Regions from separate parts of the Mesorhizobium sp. WSM4809 genome, predicted to be linked through region 1. Evidence: riboswitches for the same ligand, from Rfam matches in the RefSeq annotation. Region 1 holds a riboswitch; each other region holds the start of a gene.
What was found. A riboswitch is a leader RNA that binds a small molecule or an ion and turns the genes downstream of it on or off. The one in region 1 is predicted to bind thiamine pyrophosphate.
Positions count from the first base shown of each region.

Region 2: linked by a shared signal. The riboswitch ahead of thiC (phosphomethylpyrimidine synthase ThiC) and the one ahead of AC0L24_RS24155 (YkoF family thiamine/hydroxymethylpyrimidine-binding protein) in region 1 are both predicted to bind thiamine pyrophosphate.
Region 3: linked by a shared signal. The riboswitch ahead of thiB (thiamine ABC transporter substrate binding subunit) and the one ahead of AC0L24_RS24155 (YkoF family thiamine/hydroxymethylpyrimidine-binding protein) in region 1 are both predicted to bind thiamine pyrophosphate.

Region 1 covers NZ_JBVVQW010000011.1:129,044-133,227, forward strand. The annotation lists gene AC0L24_RS24140 (ArnT family glycosyltransferase) at 1-1,280, shown strand, start outside; gene msrA (peptide-methionine (S)-S-oxide reductase MsrA) at 1,413-1,931, shown strand; gene AC0L24_RS24150 (RodZ family helix-turn-helix domain-containing protein) at 2,025-2,354, opposite strand; TPP riboswitch at 2,550-2,663, shown strand; gene AC0L24_RS24155 (YkoF family thiamine/hydroxymethylpyrimidine-binding protein) at 2,654-3,262, shown strand; gene AC0L24_RS24160 (ABC transporter permease) at 3,357-4,118, shown strand; gene AC0L24_RS24165 (ABC transporter ATP-binding protein) at 4,115-4,184, shown strand, end outside.
Region 2 covers NZ_JBVVQW010000004.1:582,765-586,948, reverse strand. The annotation lists gene AC0L24_RS13910 (S46 family peptidase) at 1-423, opposite strand, end outside; partial or broken gene AC0L24_RS13905 (biotin synthase BioB) at 737-913, shown strand; partial or broken gene AC0L24_RS13900 (aminotransferase class III-fold pyridoxal phosphate-dependent enzyme) at 909-1,513, shown strand; partial or broken gene AC0L24_RS13895 (3-oxoacyl-ACP synthase) at 1,531-1,701, shown strand; partial or broken gene panD (aspartate 1-decarboxylase) at 1,736-2,186, shown strand; TPP riboswitch at 2,302-2,418, shown strand; gene thiC (phosphomethylpyrimidine synthase ThiC) at 2,522-4,184, shown strand, end outside.
Region 3 covers NZ_JBVVQW010000007.1:42,817-47,000, reverse strand. The annotation lists gene AC0L24_RS19095 (ABC-F family ATP-binding cassette domain-containing protein) at 1-988, opposite strand, end outside; gene AC0L24_RS19090 (thiamine diphosphokinase) at 990-1,634, opposite strand; TPP riboswitch at 1,722-1,836, shown strand; gene thiB (thiamine ABC transporter substrate binding subunit) at 1,880-2,878, shown strand; gene thiP (thiamine/thiamine pyrophosphate ABC transporter permease) at 3,119-4,184, shown strand, end outside.

The DNA of each region.
Region 1 (4,184 bases):
TGACCGGATCGTTCCGCTGGCCGCAATATCTGCTCGCCCAGCTTGTCGTCTCGGCGACCTTCGTCTTCGTCTACCTGCTGGCCCGCGACATGCTCGGGAGAACCCGCGCGCTGGCCGCCGTGCTTTTGATGCCGTCATTGTATTTCTTCGGCTGGCCGACACCGCAGTTCAATCATGATTACGCGCAGATGCCCTTCTGGGCCGCAATCTGCTGGCTGCTGTGGCGTGCGGGCCGTAGCGGTGGGCCGGGCTGGTGGCTGGCGCTCGGACTGGTGTCGGGCGTCGGGCTCTATGCCAAGTTTTCCACCGGGCTGCTGTTGCTCTTCGGGGCGATCTGGCTGTTGTCGGACACGCGGGCACGCAATCGGCTCGCCACGCCCTGGCCCTGGCTTGGGCTCGCGGTTTTCCTCGCCGTCGCCGCGCCACTGGCCATCCAGCTCTACCGCATCGATTTCCTGCCGCTGACCTATGTCGCCGGCCGCGATGAATGGGTGTTGGTCCACCGCGCCCGCCTTTACTATATCGGTGTCCAAATGGCGGGGCTCTGCGGCTTATTGCTGGTGCTGTCGATATCGGGGCTGTTGCGGCGTTCGCCCGCGCCGGAACAGCCCATTGAGCGCGGCGCGCTGGCCTATCTCGTGTGGATGGGGCTTGGTCCGGCGGTGCTTGTCATGGTGGCCTCGCTGTTTACCGGCGCCGGCGAGGCGTGGGGCGCGCCGATGTACAATCTGGTCGGCGTTGTGGCGATCGCCTTGCTGGGTCATCGGCTTGGCGCCGTCGAACTGCGACGGCTGGCGATCTGCGCGTTCGCCTGCATCCTCGGCATGTCCGGTGCCTATGCGGGCATCCGCTGGACGAGTTGCAATTTGCGCGGGCGCATGGATGCCGTCTGCTGGCCAGCGCGGCAGATTTCGGACGAAGCCGAGGCGGTCTGGCACGCGGCGGTGCCCGGTCGGCTCGACATCGTCGGCGGCGATACCCGCATCGCGTTGCTGGCGGGCCTCAACGCCTATGACAAGCCGTCGATCTTCACAGACCTCGACATGCGGCTCGCCCCCTGGATCACCAGCCAGCGGCTGCGCGATCACGGCATGCTTCTGGTCTGGCCCGGGAGCGGCGTGCCACCTCGGCTGCTGGCGTGGCTGGGAAACATCCCGGTCAAGACCGTTCTTTTCGACTGGTCGCTCAGGGCACCACCGGTGGCGATCAGCTTTGCCGCCATTCCGCCTGGCATGAAGCTACTGGGTTTGATCGACAGCCTCGCCCAACCGAGCAATTGAGGTAGATCCACCGCGTCCGCTGGACGAAGCAGGTGACAATGCCCATTTATGGCGAGACCACTTGCTTTCACGCAATTCCAGACGGAAAACCGCCACACACTTTTCCTGGAATTGCTTTTGAGGAGACGTGACATGGCGACTTCGACCGAACGTGCAGTCCTTGCCGGCGGCTGTTTCTGGGGCATGCAGGATTTGATACGGCGCTATCCCGGCGTCATCTCCACCCGTGTCGGCTACAGCGGCGGCGACGTGCCCAACGCCACCTACCGCAACCACGGCACCCACGCCGAAGCCATCGAGATCAATTTCGATCCGGCCATCATAAGCTATCGCACGCTGCTGGAACGCTTTTTCCAGATCCACGATCCGACGACCCGCAACCGCCAGGGCAACGATGTCGGGACGAGTTATCGCTCGGCGATCTATTACACCAGCGACGAACAGAAGCGCGTCGCCGAGGACACCATCGCCGATGTCGATGCCTCGGGCCTGTGGCCGGGCAAGGTCATCACCGAAGTCGCACCCGTTGGTCCGTTCTGGGAAGCCGAGCCCGAGCATCAGGACTATCTGGAGAAATATCCCAACGGATACACCTGCCACTTCGTCAGGCCAGGCTGGAAGCTGCCGGTTCGCGAGACGGCGGTTTCGTAGAGTTCAAGGTTGTACCAAACCCCGATCCCCGCGTCGTGGTAGAACAAAGCCGCGGAGGTTGTGCTCCGCGGCTTTGGTTCGATCGCGTGCAGATTACTTGCCGCAATTGTTGTCGTTGACTGTCGGCGAGGTGGTGCCCGGGGAGGTGCCGTTGGCATCTGCCTGCGCCCCCTGCGGACTTGCCGGGCAATTCTGATCCGCGTTTGAATTCATATCTCCTACCGTGCCAGTCGTGCTGTTGGTCGTGCCCGGGTCGACAGTGTCCGGCTCGACCGTATTCGGTGAAGCCGGCGTGTTCGGCTCAACCGTCACCGATTTGCCGCTGCCGCTTCCATTTGCGTTGTTGCTGCCGGCGCTTTGCGCCATGGCTGACGTGGCCAGACCAATGGTGAGAACCGAAGCTGCGAGGATTTTCATGAACATGGTTTGTCTCCATTTCTGTGAAGTCGTCGCTTGTTTTCTACGAAAGTGATCGCGTTGCGACTGTGGGGACAACCGGTCGCAGCGGCGAAGGTTCCCGACAAAATTCCGCACAGGCGCACCGTGACTGGCGCAATGCTTTTGGCGCAGTGCTCTGAAAAAACGGCTTTCCCTTGAACTCGAATGATGCTTTAAGGCGCACATCCACAGGGGTGCTCCGTACGGTCGGGGCTGAGACGGGGGCGGCAAGCCCACAGACCCTAGAAGCTGATCTGGGTAATACCAGCGGAGCGAGGCGGGCGATGTTTTCAGGCGCACAGATTTCCCTATACCCCATGACCGACGATTTCGTCGGTGTCATTCTTGGCGCGCTCGGTGCGCTCGATCCCTGGCGCGACAAGCTCAGGATCGAGACCGACGACATCTCGACCTTGCTGGTCGGGCCGCCCGAAGTGCTGTTTCCCGCCATGCGCGACCTCTTCGTGGCGGCGGCACGCAGCGGCAAACATTGCGTGTTGTCGGCCACCATCTCGCGCGGGTGCCCTGGCGAGCCGGATGATCCGATCTGCCGCTCCGATGCACTTGGCGGGCCTGTTGGGCCACTCGGCCCGCGCAAGGATGCGGCCATCGCGGCGGTGCGCAATGCTGCTGCCACCGGCCAGCCGGCGGCGGCGCAGTTCTCGCTCTATGTGATGGGCACCGACGACCACATGGACGAGATCTACGGCTGCATCGATTTTCTCAAGCAGTCCGGCGTCTATGAGCGTTCCAAGCATTTCTGCACGAAACTGCGCGGTGATGCCGGTGCGATCTTTTCGGCGCTGGACGAGGCCTTCTGCCGCTTCGGACCAGGCGCCGGCCACGTAACCCTCGACGTCACGGTCTCGGCCAACAGCCCGTCGGCTGTCTGAGCCAGCCGCGCTTTCGCGCTGCCGTCAAAGGTTATCTCCCGTGGCCACATCATCAGTCGCTTCGCGCCCGATCGCGAGCCTTCTTGTCAAGGCAATGCCGGCCATGATCTCGGTCGGTTTGCTCCTGCTGGCGTGGGAGCTTTATGCCACCTATTCCGGCATCAGGCCGACGACACTGCCGGCGCCGTCGCGCGTTTTCGAGCAAGCGCTGCTCAATCGCCAGGCGCTGGCCGACAACGCCATTCCGACCATCGGCGCCACGCTGCTCGGCTTTGCCTGTTCGCTCAGCGCTGCCTTCGTGCTGTCAATGCTGGTCGACTTCTTCCAGCCGCTGCGGCGTGCGATGTTTCCTGTCTTAATCGTCAGCCAGACCTTGCCGCTGGTGGCGATCGCGCCGCTGGTGGTGCTCTGGTTCGGCTTCGGGCTGGCGCCCAAGATCATGCTGGTGGCGCTGGTTACCTTCTTTCCGATGCTGGTTGCGTTGGTCGAGGGTTATGAGTCGACCGAGGCCGAGATCGGGCAAATGCTGCGCGCCATGGGGGCAGGGCGCTGGCGCATCTTCGTGCTGGCACGGCTGCCTTCGGCGCTGCCCTATTTCTTCGCTGGTTTGAGGATCTCCATCACCTACGCCGTGGTCGGCGCGATCTTCGCCGAATATGCGGGGGCCGCGAAGGGGCTGGGCATCTACATGCTCAACGCCAAGAACAATTTCCGTCCTGACCTGGTTCTTGCCGCCGTCGGAGTGAGTGCCGCGCTGACACTTGTCCTGTTCGGGTCGACTGTACTGCTGCAGCGCCTCGCGATGCCCTGGGAGCGGGCCGGCAAGGAAACCGCCGGGAAGGGGGCCTGGCGATGAACCGGCTCGAGCTGCGGCATGTGCGCAAGGCGTTCGGTGGGCTCGACGTGCTGGCCGATATTTCGC
Region 2 (4,184 bases), on a different contig from region 1:
GTTCAGCTTGTCCGAGACGCCCTTGAGCATGTCAGCGGTCACATCCCGCATATCCTCGGTCACATAGATGCGGCTGCCGGGCGCCGCAGGCAATTCTTCACCCAGGCTCTTCGCCAGAAACCCATTGGTGAGATAGTCTTGACCCTCCCTGCTGTTGTACTGGATGGACTCCAGCACGCAGTGATGGTTGGTGGCGACCAGCCCTTGCGGACTGACGAATGAGGCGGAGCATCCGCCCAGTGAAACGATCGCGCTAAGCGGGGCAGCGCCCAGACGGCTCAGCTGCGCGGGATCGATCTGGAGCCCATCCGCGCGCATGGCCGCGCCGACTTCCGCACTCTGGGCCGGCATCCACATGCCTTCGTTCGCCGATGCAGCGGTGGCCGTCCAGAGCAAGGCGATGGCACTTACCCAAGCAACCATATCACATTCGCAGTTCATACTGGTGCCTCTCCCATTCTATCTACTGTCTCCCCCGACTGGATCGACTTCGGGCTGGCCGGCGACGCCAGCGCCTGCGATGACGCTCCCCTCATCGTATCGGTTCTGGGCAACGTTTGCGGCTCGTCCGTTGCACTAATCGTGCCAAAGCAATAAAGCTTTCAACGACTCAAATGGTAAGCTGCCTTCCATGTCCGACCTACGACATTTCGTCGTAGACCGGACGCCCCTCGTCCTCGCTAGCGACGAAGCCCGCTGCCGAATCGCCGTCGCCTGTCCATAATCGTGAGAGCGCGTTTCTTCCCCCGATCTGCCGGAACATCCCGAAAGCGTTCCGATCGACATGCTTATCCCGATCGACGGCACCCCGCTTGCCGACGCCAAGCCGATCGAGCCGATCGAATTCGTGCGCGTGATCGCGCTGGCGCGCATCATGATGCCGAAATCGCATGTCCGTCTTTCAGCCGATCGCCGAGACCTCAGGCACGCTGCTGACCGCCGATGAGGTGATGACCGACTGGGGACGCACCGCAACCATGTTCGCCTGCGAGCAGGCCTCCATTTCTCCTGATATCCTTTTGCACCTCGAAGCCTGACCGGCGGCGCTATCCCGCTGGCCGCCACGCTGGCCACCGATACGATCCTCCAAGGCTCATTATTCGATCGACCGGAAGAAGACCTTCTTTCATTCGAGTTCGTACACCGCCAATAAGATTGCCTGTGCGGGCCGCACTCGCCAATGTCGAGATCTGGCGGAACGAGCCTGTCGCCGAGCGGATCGCGGCCTTGAGCGCGATGCAGGCCGCCGGGGCTTCGACGCTTTCGCGACACCTTTCTTCACCGGCAGCCGCGACCGGCACGATCGCGGCACTCGATCTGCGCGCCGGCTCCGCCGGCTATCTGGCCGAGATCGGACCGAAACTGCGCGCGTTCTTCCATGAGCGCGGCCTGCTTATTCGCCCGCTCGGCAATGTCCTCTACCCCCTCCCGCCCTATTGCATCACCGGCGACGAGTTGGACGGTCTCTATGACGCCATCGAGGATGGCCGGCGAACGCTTCGGTTCGACGCCACGGGCAGATCGTCGCGCATTCTCGGGCTTGGCCACCATGCGCCCGGGCGAAAGGTCGATAACCCGGAAATCGAAACCGGTCTCGGGCTCGAACCTGGCTGGATCGAGCAGCGCACCGGAATTCGCTCGCGATTCTGGGCAACGGACGAAGACACGTTGTCTGGCCTCGCCGCCCGTGCCGGCGACATGACTGGTCATTCATGATGGATAGGACAACAGACCAATGCGAAAGCTAGTCGCTGGCAAGCTGCACGGCATCCACGTCACCGAAGCGAACCTCAACTATCATCGCTCGATTGCGCTCGACCCCGTCCACTGCGAGGCAGCCGGAATCCTGCCCATGGAATTCGTGGAGATATGGAACAAGAATTCCGGAGCGCGGATTTCGACCTATGTCATTCTCGGCGAGCGCGCTCACGATGCTGCATCCTCAATGGTGCGGCTGCCCGCACCTGCCAGCACGACGACCAGATCGTTGTCTGCAACTCCGTCTACCTGGACGAAGCGCACATCACCTCGCTGAAGCCGCGGATCGTCCGGTTCGACCAGGACAACCACATAGGCGATCGCCTGAGCTACTCCGTCGATCTTGATGTAAATGGGTGTTACCGTTCTCGATCCTTGACGAGGCGAATGAGGCTTTGGCCATCACGGCCCTGGTCTCCGGGGCGTGATTTGGTCCCGACGCATGCGCGAACTCCCGCGCGGTTTGATTAACCGCCGGCCGTCACCGCCGGCCCAAGGCGCCCGAACCCGCTTGACAAGATAGCGCAGGCCCGTTCAACCTAGGGCATTCACCAGGGGAGTCCCGGCAAGGGGCTGAGATACTGCTGGCTTTCACGGCGCAGTGACCCGTTGAACCTGATCCAGTTCATACTGGCGTAGGGACGGTGCAAGCGCTTTGCGGGAGTTTACGCCCGAGGTCCTGTTTCGGCAGGTCGACCAGAGCGACTTTTCATCCTTCCGGCACAGAACTGGGTCTCCAATGCATGAGCAAAGGAGCCTCAAGATGAATGCCCTCACGCCCGCCGTCTCGACGGGACCGCTGCCCGCCTCGCGGAAAATCCACAAGTCCGGCGTCCTCCACCCGCACATCAAGGTACCGATGCGCGAAATCTCCGTCCATCCAACGGCCGGCGAGCCGCCTGTCATCGTCTACGATCCGTCCGGCCCCTATACCGACCCAACAGTCGAAACCAGCATTGAGAACGGCCTCGCCCGGATTCGCCACGAATGGATTGTGGCACGCGGCGATGTCGAGGCTTATGACGGCCGCCACGTCCGGCCCGAAGATAATGGATTCGTCACGGGCGAGCGTCTGACGCCAGAATTTCCCGTTCGCAACCGGCCGCTAAAGGCCAAGGCCGGCAAGGCGGTTACCCAGCTTGCCTATGCGCGCGCCGGCATCATCACACCCGAAATGGAGTTCGTCGCCATCCGCGAGAACCTCGGGCGGGAGATGCTTCGCGGCAAGCTCGAGCGCGACGGCGAAGCCTTCGGCGCGGCGATTCCAGATTTCGTGACGCCGGAATTCGTGCGTGACGAGGTGGCGCGCGGGCGCGCGATCATTCCCGTCAACATCAACCATCCCGAGAGCGAGCCGATGATCATAGGCCGCAATTTCCTGGTCAAAATCAATGCCAATATCGGCAATTCGGCGGTCACATCGTCGATGGCCGAAGAGGTCGAAAAAATGGTCTGGGCGATCCGCTGGGGCGCGGACACGGTGATGGACCTGTCGACCGGCCGCAACATCCACAACATCCGCGACTGGATCGTGCGCAATGCGCCGGTGCCGATCGGTACGGTGCCGCTCTATCAGGCGCTGGAAAAGGTCAACGGCATCGCCGAGGATCTGAACTGGGAGGTCTACCGCGACACGCTGATCGAGCAGGCCGAGCAAGGCGTCGACTATTTCACCATCCACGCCGGCGTGCGGCTGCACTACATACCGCTGACCGTCGACCGGGTCACGGGCATCGTCTCGCGCGGCGGCTCGATCATGGCCAAATGGTGCCTGCACCATCACCGGGAGAGCTTCCTCTACGAGCATTTCGAGGAAATCTGCGACATCGCCAGAGCCTATGACGTCTCCTTCTCGCTCGGCGACGGCCTTCGTCCCGGTTCAATAGCCGATGCGAACGACGCGGCGCAATTCGCCGAACTGGAAACACTTGGAGAACTCACCAAGATTGCTTGGGCAAAGGACTGCCAGGTGATGATCGAAGGCCCGGGCCATGTCCCCATGCACAAGATCAAGCAGAACATGGACAAGCAGCTCGCAGTGTGCGGTGAGGCGCCGTTCTACACGTTGGGGCCGCTGACGACCGACATCGCGCCCGGCTATGACCACATCACCTCAGGGATAGGTGCCGCCATGATAGGCTGGTTCGGCACCGCAATGCTTTGCTACGTCACGCCGAAAGAGCATCTCGGCCTTCCCGACCGCAACGACGTCAAGATTGGCGTGATCACCTACAAGATAGCCGCCCATGCAGCCGATCTGGCGAAGGGCCATCCGGCAGCGAAAACCAGGGATGATGCCCTTTCGCGCGCGCGCTTCGAGTTCCGCTGGGAGGACCAGTTCAACCTGTCGCTCGACCCCGAAACCGCACGGTCCTTCCACGACCAGACCTTGCCCAAGGAGGCGCACAAGCTGGCACATTTCTGTT
Region 3 (4,184 bases), on a different contig from region 1:
CGGTCAGCATCTTCAAGAGCGTCGTCTTGCCGGCGCCGTTCGGCCCGACCAGGCCGACGCGATCGCCGCGCTGGATGCGGGTCGAAAACCCCTTGACCACGGTGAGATCGCCAAAGCTCTTCTCGATGTTCTTCGCCTCGATCACCAGCTTGCCGGACTCGGCGGCGTCGCTCGCCACCATGGTCGCCGACCCTTCGGCACCGCGATGGCCGCGAAAACGCTGGCGCATGGTCTGCAACTCGCCGAGCCGGCGCATATTTCGCTTGCGCCGCGCCGTCACGCCGTAGCGCAGCCAATGCTCTTCGCGAACGATCTGGCGGCCGAGTTTATGCTGCTCGCGCTCTTCTTCCTCCAGGACCAGGTCGCGCCATTCCTCGAAATGGCCAAAGCCCTTGTCCAGCCTGCGGGTCTGGCCGCGATCGAGCCAGATGGTGGCGCGCGACACACGTTCGAGAAAGCGGCGGTCGTGCGAGATGACGATCAGTGCCGAGGAGGTGCGGATGAGTTCTTCTTCCAGCCATTCGATGACCGAGAGGTCGAGATGGTTGGTCGGCTCATCGAGCAGCAGGATGTCTGGCTCCGGCGCCATGACGCGGGCAAGGGCAGCACGCCTCGCCTCGCCGCCCGACAGATCGTTGGGCCGCTCCTCGCCCGACAGTCCGAGATGCTCCATCAGATAGCTGGCGCGGTAGGGATCGTCGGCAGGGCCAAGCCCGGCCTCGACATAGGCGCGGACAGTGGCAAAGCCCTCCATGTCGGGCATCTGCGGCAAATAGCGGACAGTTGCCGAAGGCTGGCGGAACACCTCACCGTCCTGCGGCTCGATCAGGCCAGCGGCGATCTTCAGCAGGGTCGACTTGCCCGACCCGTTGCGGCCGACCAGTGCGATCTTGTCGCCGGCCGAAGCCGTCAAGGCGGCGCCGTCGAGCAGCGGCGTGCCGCCGAAGGTCAGTTTTATCCCGTCGAGGTTGAGAAGAGGCGGGGCCATGTCAGCTTTCAGGTAAGGGATAGGGATGAGCGAGCAGCATCGCGCGGCCATGGCCGAGCGCGATTTCGAGGCGGCCCTTGACCTCGTTGGAAATGGTCAGCGACGAACCGAAGGCCACCTTGACGTGGTTCAGCGGCCATTTGGCGCGGGTGACGGTCAACCCGGCAAGCTCGGAAAAGCCGAGCACCGAAAACAGCGTGCCATCGGCATAGTCGAAGCCGGCCGTTCCGCGCAGCAGGGGAATGCCTTCCTGGGCGCCGCTGGTCAGGAGCACATCGGTCCCTGCTTCGGCCAGCCGCAAGGCAAGCGCCAGATGCAGGAAAGCGTGGTCGGCGCGCTTGCCGCCGAAAGCACCGGCGAGCACCAGCCGGGTCGCGCCGCGCTCGAGTGCTGCGGCGATGGCCAGTTCGCCATCGGTCTGGTCCTTTTCCGCCGGGAAGGTCCGGCGCGGCACGGAAGCGAGATCGTCCGGCAGGTTCGCCGGCACGGAATCGAAATCACCCACCCACAGCTCCGGCACGAGGCCCAGCAACTGCGCATGGCCTATGCCGGCGTCGGCGGCGATGACGCGGGAGCCTTCGACCTGACGGTCGAGCCGTGGCGTGCGGATGAGATCGCCGCCAAGCAGGATGGTGAATGTGCTCATATCGTGTGGCCCTTACCAGCCCGGCACGGGAAACGGAAGGCGGCAAACTCCCACTTGCGTGGCGGATCGGGCCGGCCTATGTGTCGAAACGCTCTAACGGGGTGCCGGACGCGATCTTCGCGGACCGGCTGAGAGGCAGTCTCGCCAACCCGCTGAACCTGATCCGGTTTGTACCGGCGGAGGGATTAGACGTTTCGGACAGTCCGACGCCTCAATTCCTTTCAATTCGAACGAAGGAGGCGCCGATGCGCACGCTTTTATACGCTCTTGTTTCAGCAACGGTCGTGGCCTTGTCCGGACCGGCCTTGGCCAAGGACAAGCTCACCGTCTACACCTATGAGAGTTTTACCGCCGACTGGGGTCCGGGTCCCGTGGTGAAGAAGGCGTTCGAGGCCGAATGCGGCTGCGATGTCGAGTTCGTCTCGGTCGCCGACGGCGTCGCGTTGCTCAACCGCGTCAGATTGGAAGGCGCATCGACCAAGGCCGATATCGTGCTTGGCCTCGACACCAATCTCACCGCCGATGCCAAGGCCTCAGGCTTGTTCGCGCCGCATGGCGGCGTAACTGATGTCAACGTGCCGGGTGGCTGGAGCGACGATACTTTTGTCCCCTTTGATTACGGCTATTTCGCTGTCGTCTACGACACCGAGAAGCTGAGGAACCCGCCGAAAAGCCTGAAAGAGCTGGTCGAAGGCAGTGCCGACGACAAGATCGTCATCCAGGATCCACGCACCTCGACGCCGGGCCTCGGCCTGCTTCTGTGGGTCAAGTCGGTTTATGGCGACAAGGCGCCGGAGGCCTGGGCCAAGCTCAAGCCGAAGGTGCTGACCGTGACGCCGGGCTGGAGCGAGGCCTATGGGCTGTTCACCAAGGGCGAGGCGCCGATGGTGCTGTCCTACACGACGTCGCCGGCCTATCACATGATCGCCGAGAACACCGGGCGCTACCAGGCCGCCTCCTTCGAGGAGGGCGAGTATCTGCAGATCGAGGTGGCGGGTATCACCACGACGGGGGCCAAGAATCCGCTGGCGGCCAAGTTTATGGCCTTCATGACCGGACCTAAATTCCAGGATGCCATTCCCGAGACCAACTGGATGTTCCCGGCCGGCAAGACCGACAAGCCGCTCAATCCGGCCTTTGATAAACTGGTCAAGCCGACCAAGACCTTGCTGTTCAGCCCGCAAGAGGTCGCTGCCAATCGCAAGGCCTGGGTCGATGAATGGCTTGCGGTGATGAGCAAATAAGTTTGCTATCGAAGATGAGTGCTCTACGGCGCCCCCCTCTGTCCTGCCGGACATCTCCCCCGCTTGGGGGGAGATTGGCTGCCATCGGCGATTTCGCCAATCGCCAATGCTGCTGGAGTGAGCGAGGCGTCGAAATTGCCAATCTCCCCCCTTGTGGGGGAGATGTCCGGCAGGACAGAGGGGGGCGCGAAGGAACGCAATCCTTTGTAAGTGCCGCGATCCGGAGATTGGTGGTCCGGCGTGCGACGCGCAGCCTCTGATCCCCGCGTCAGCGCCGGCATTGTCGCGCTTGCCGCGATCGCGCTGCTGATCGGCGGCGCGTTTGCCGGCCTGCTTTTCGAGGGCGCCCATGATTTCTCGGGCGCCTGGGCAGCCTTCGATCCCTATCTGCTTCGCGTCATTCGCTTCACGCTCTGGCAAGCGGCGCTCTCGACGCTGCTTTCGGCCATCCCGGCGCTGTTCGTGGCGCGCGCTCTGTCGCGACATCCACGTTTCTTCGGCCGCGCCTTCATCCTGCAGATCTTCGCCGTGCCGTTGGCGCTGCCGGCTATTGTCGCAGCGCTCGGCATTCTGGCGCTTTATGGCCGTGCCGGCTATTTCGCCGGCGTGCTTGCCTTGATCGGCGGCGGAAGCTGGCCGGGTATCTATGGCCTGTCCGGCATCCTCGTCGCCCATGTCTTCTTCAACCTGCCGCTGGCGACGCGGCTGTTCCTCGAGGCGCTGCAGACCATACCGGCCGACCAATGGCGGTTGGCGAGCCAACTCGGCATGGCGGCGCGGCCGGCGTTCCGGCTGATCGAATGGCCAACGCTGCGCGCCGCACTGCCCGGCGTCGCCGGGCTTGTGTTCATGCTCTGCATCACATCCTTCACGATCGTGCTGACGCTCGGCGGCGGGCCGGCCGCGACGACGCTGGAGGTCGGCATCTACCAGGCCCTGCGCTTCGATTTCGATCCCGCGCGGGCCGTTACACTGACGCTGTTGCAGATCGCCCTGACCTTTATCGTTGTGCTGGCCCTGACGCGCCTGGGCGCCAATGTGGTCGGCGACACCAATTTGCCGGTCGCGCAACGCCGCTATATCTCGGTGAATCGGAGCGAGACCTGGTTGAACGCGCTAGTCATCATCCTGGCGCTGCTGTTCGTCGTTGGGCCGATGGCGGCAACCGTGATGGCCGGGTTGGGTGCGGATCTCGGCCGTTTGGCCAGCGAGGCCACTGTCCGGCAGGCAACGCTGACCAGCGCGGCGCTCGCCTTCCTGTCGGCACTGCTCTCGGTGATGCTGTCGCTGGCGCTGACCATGGCGC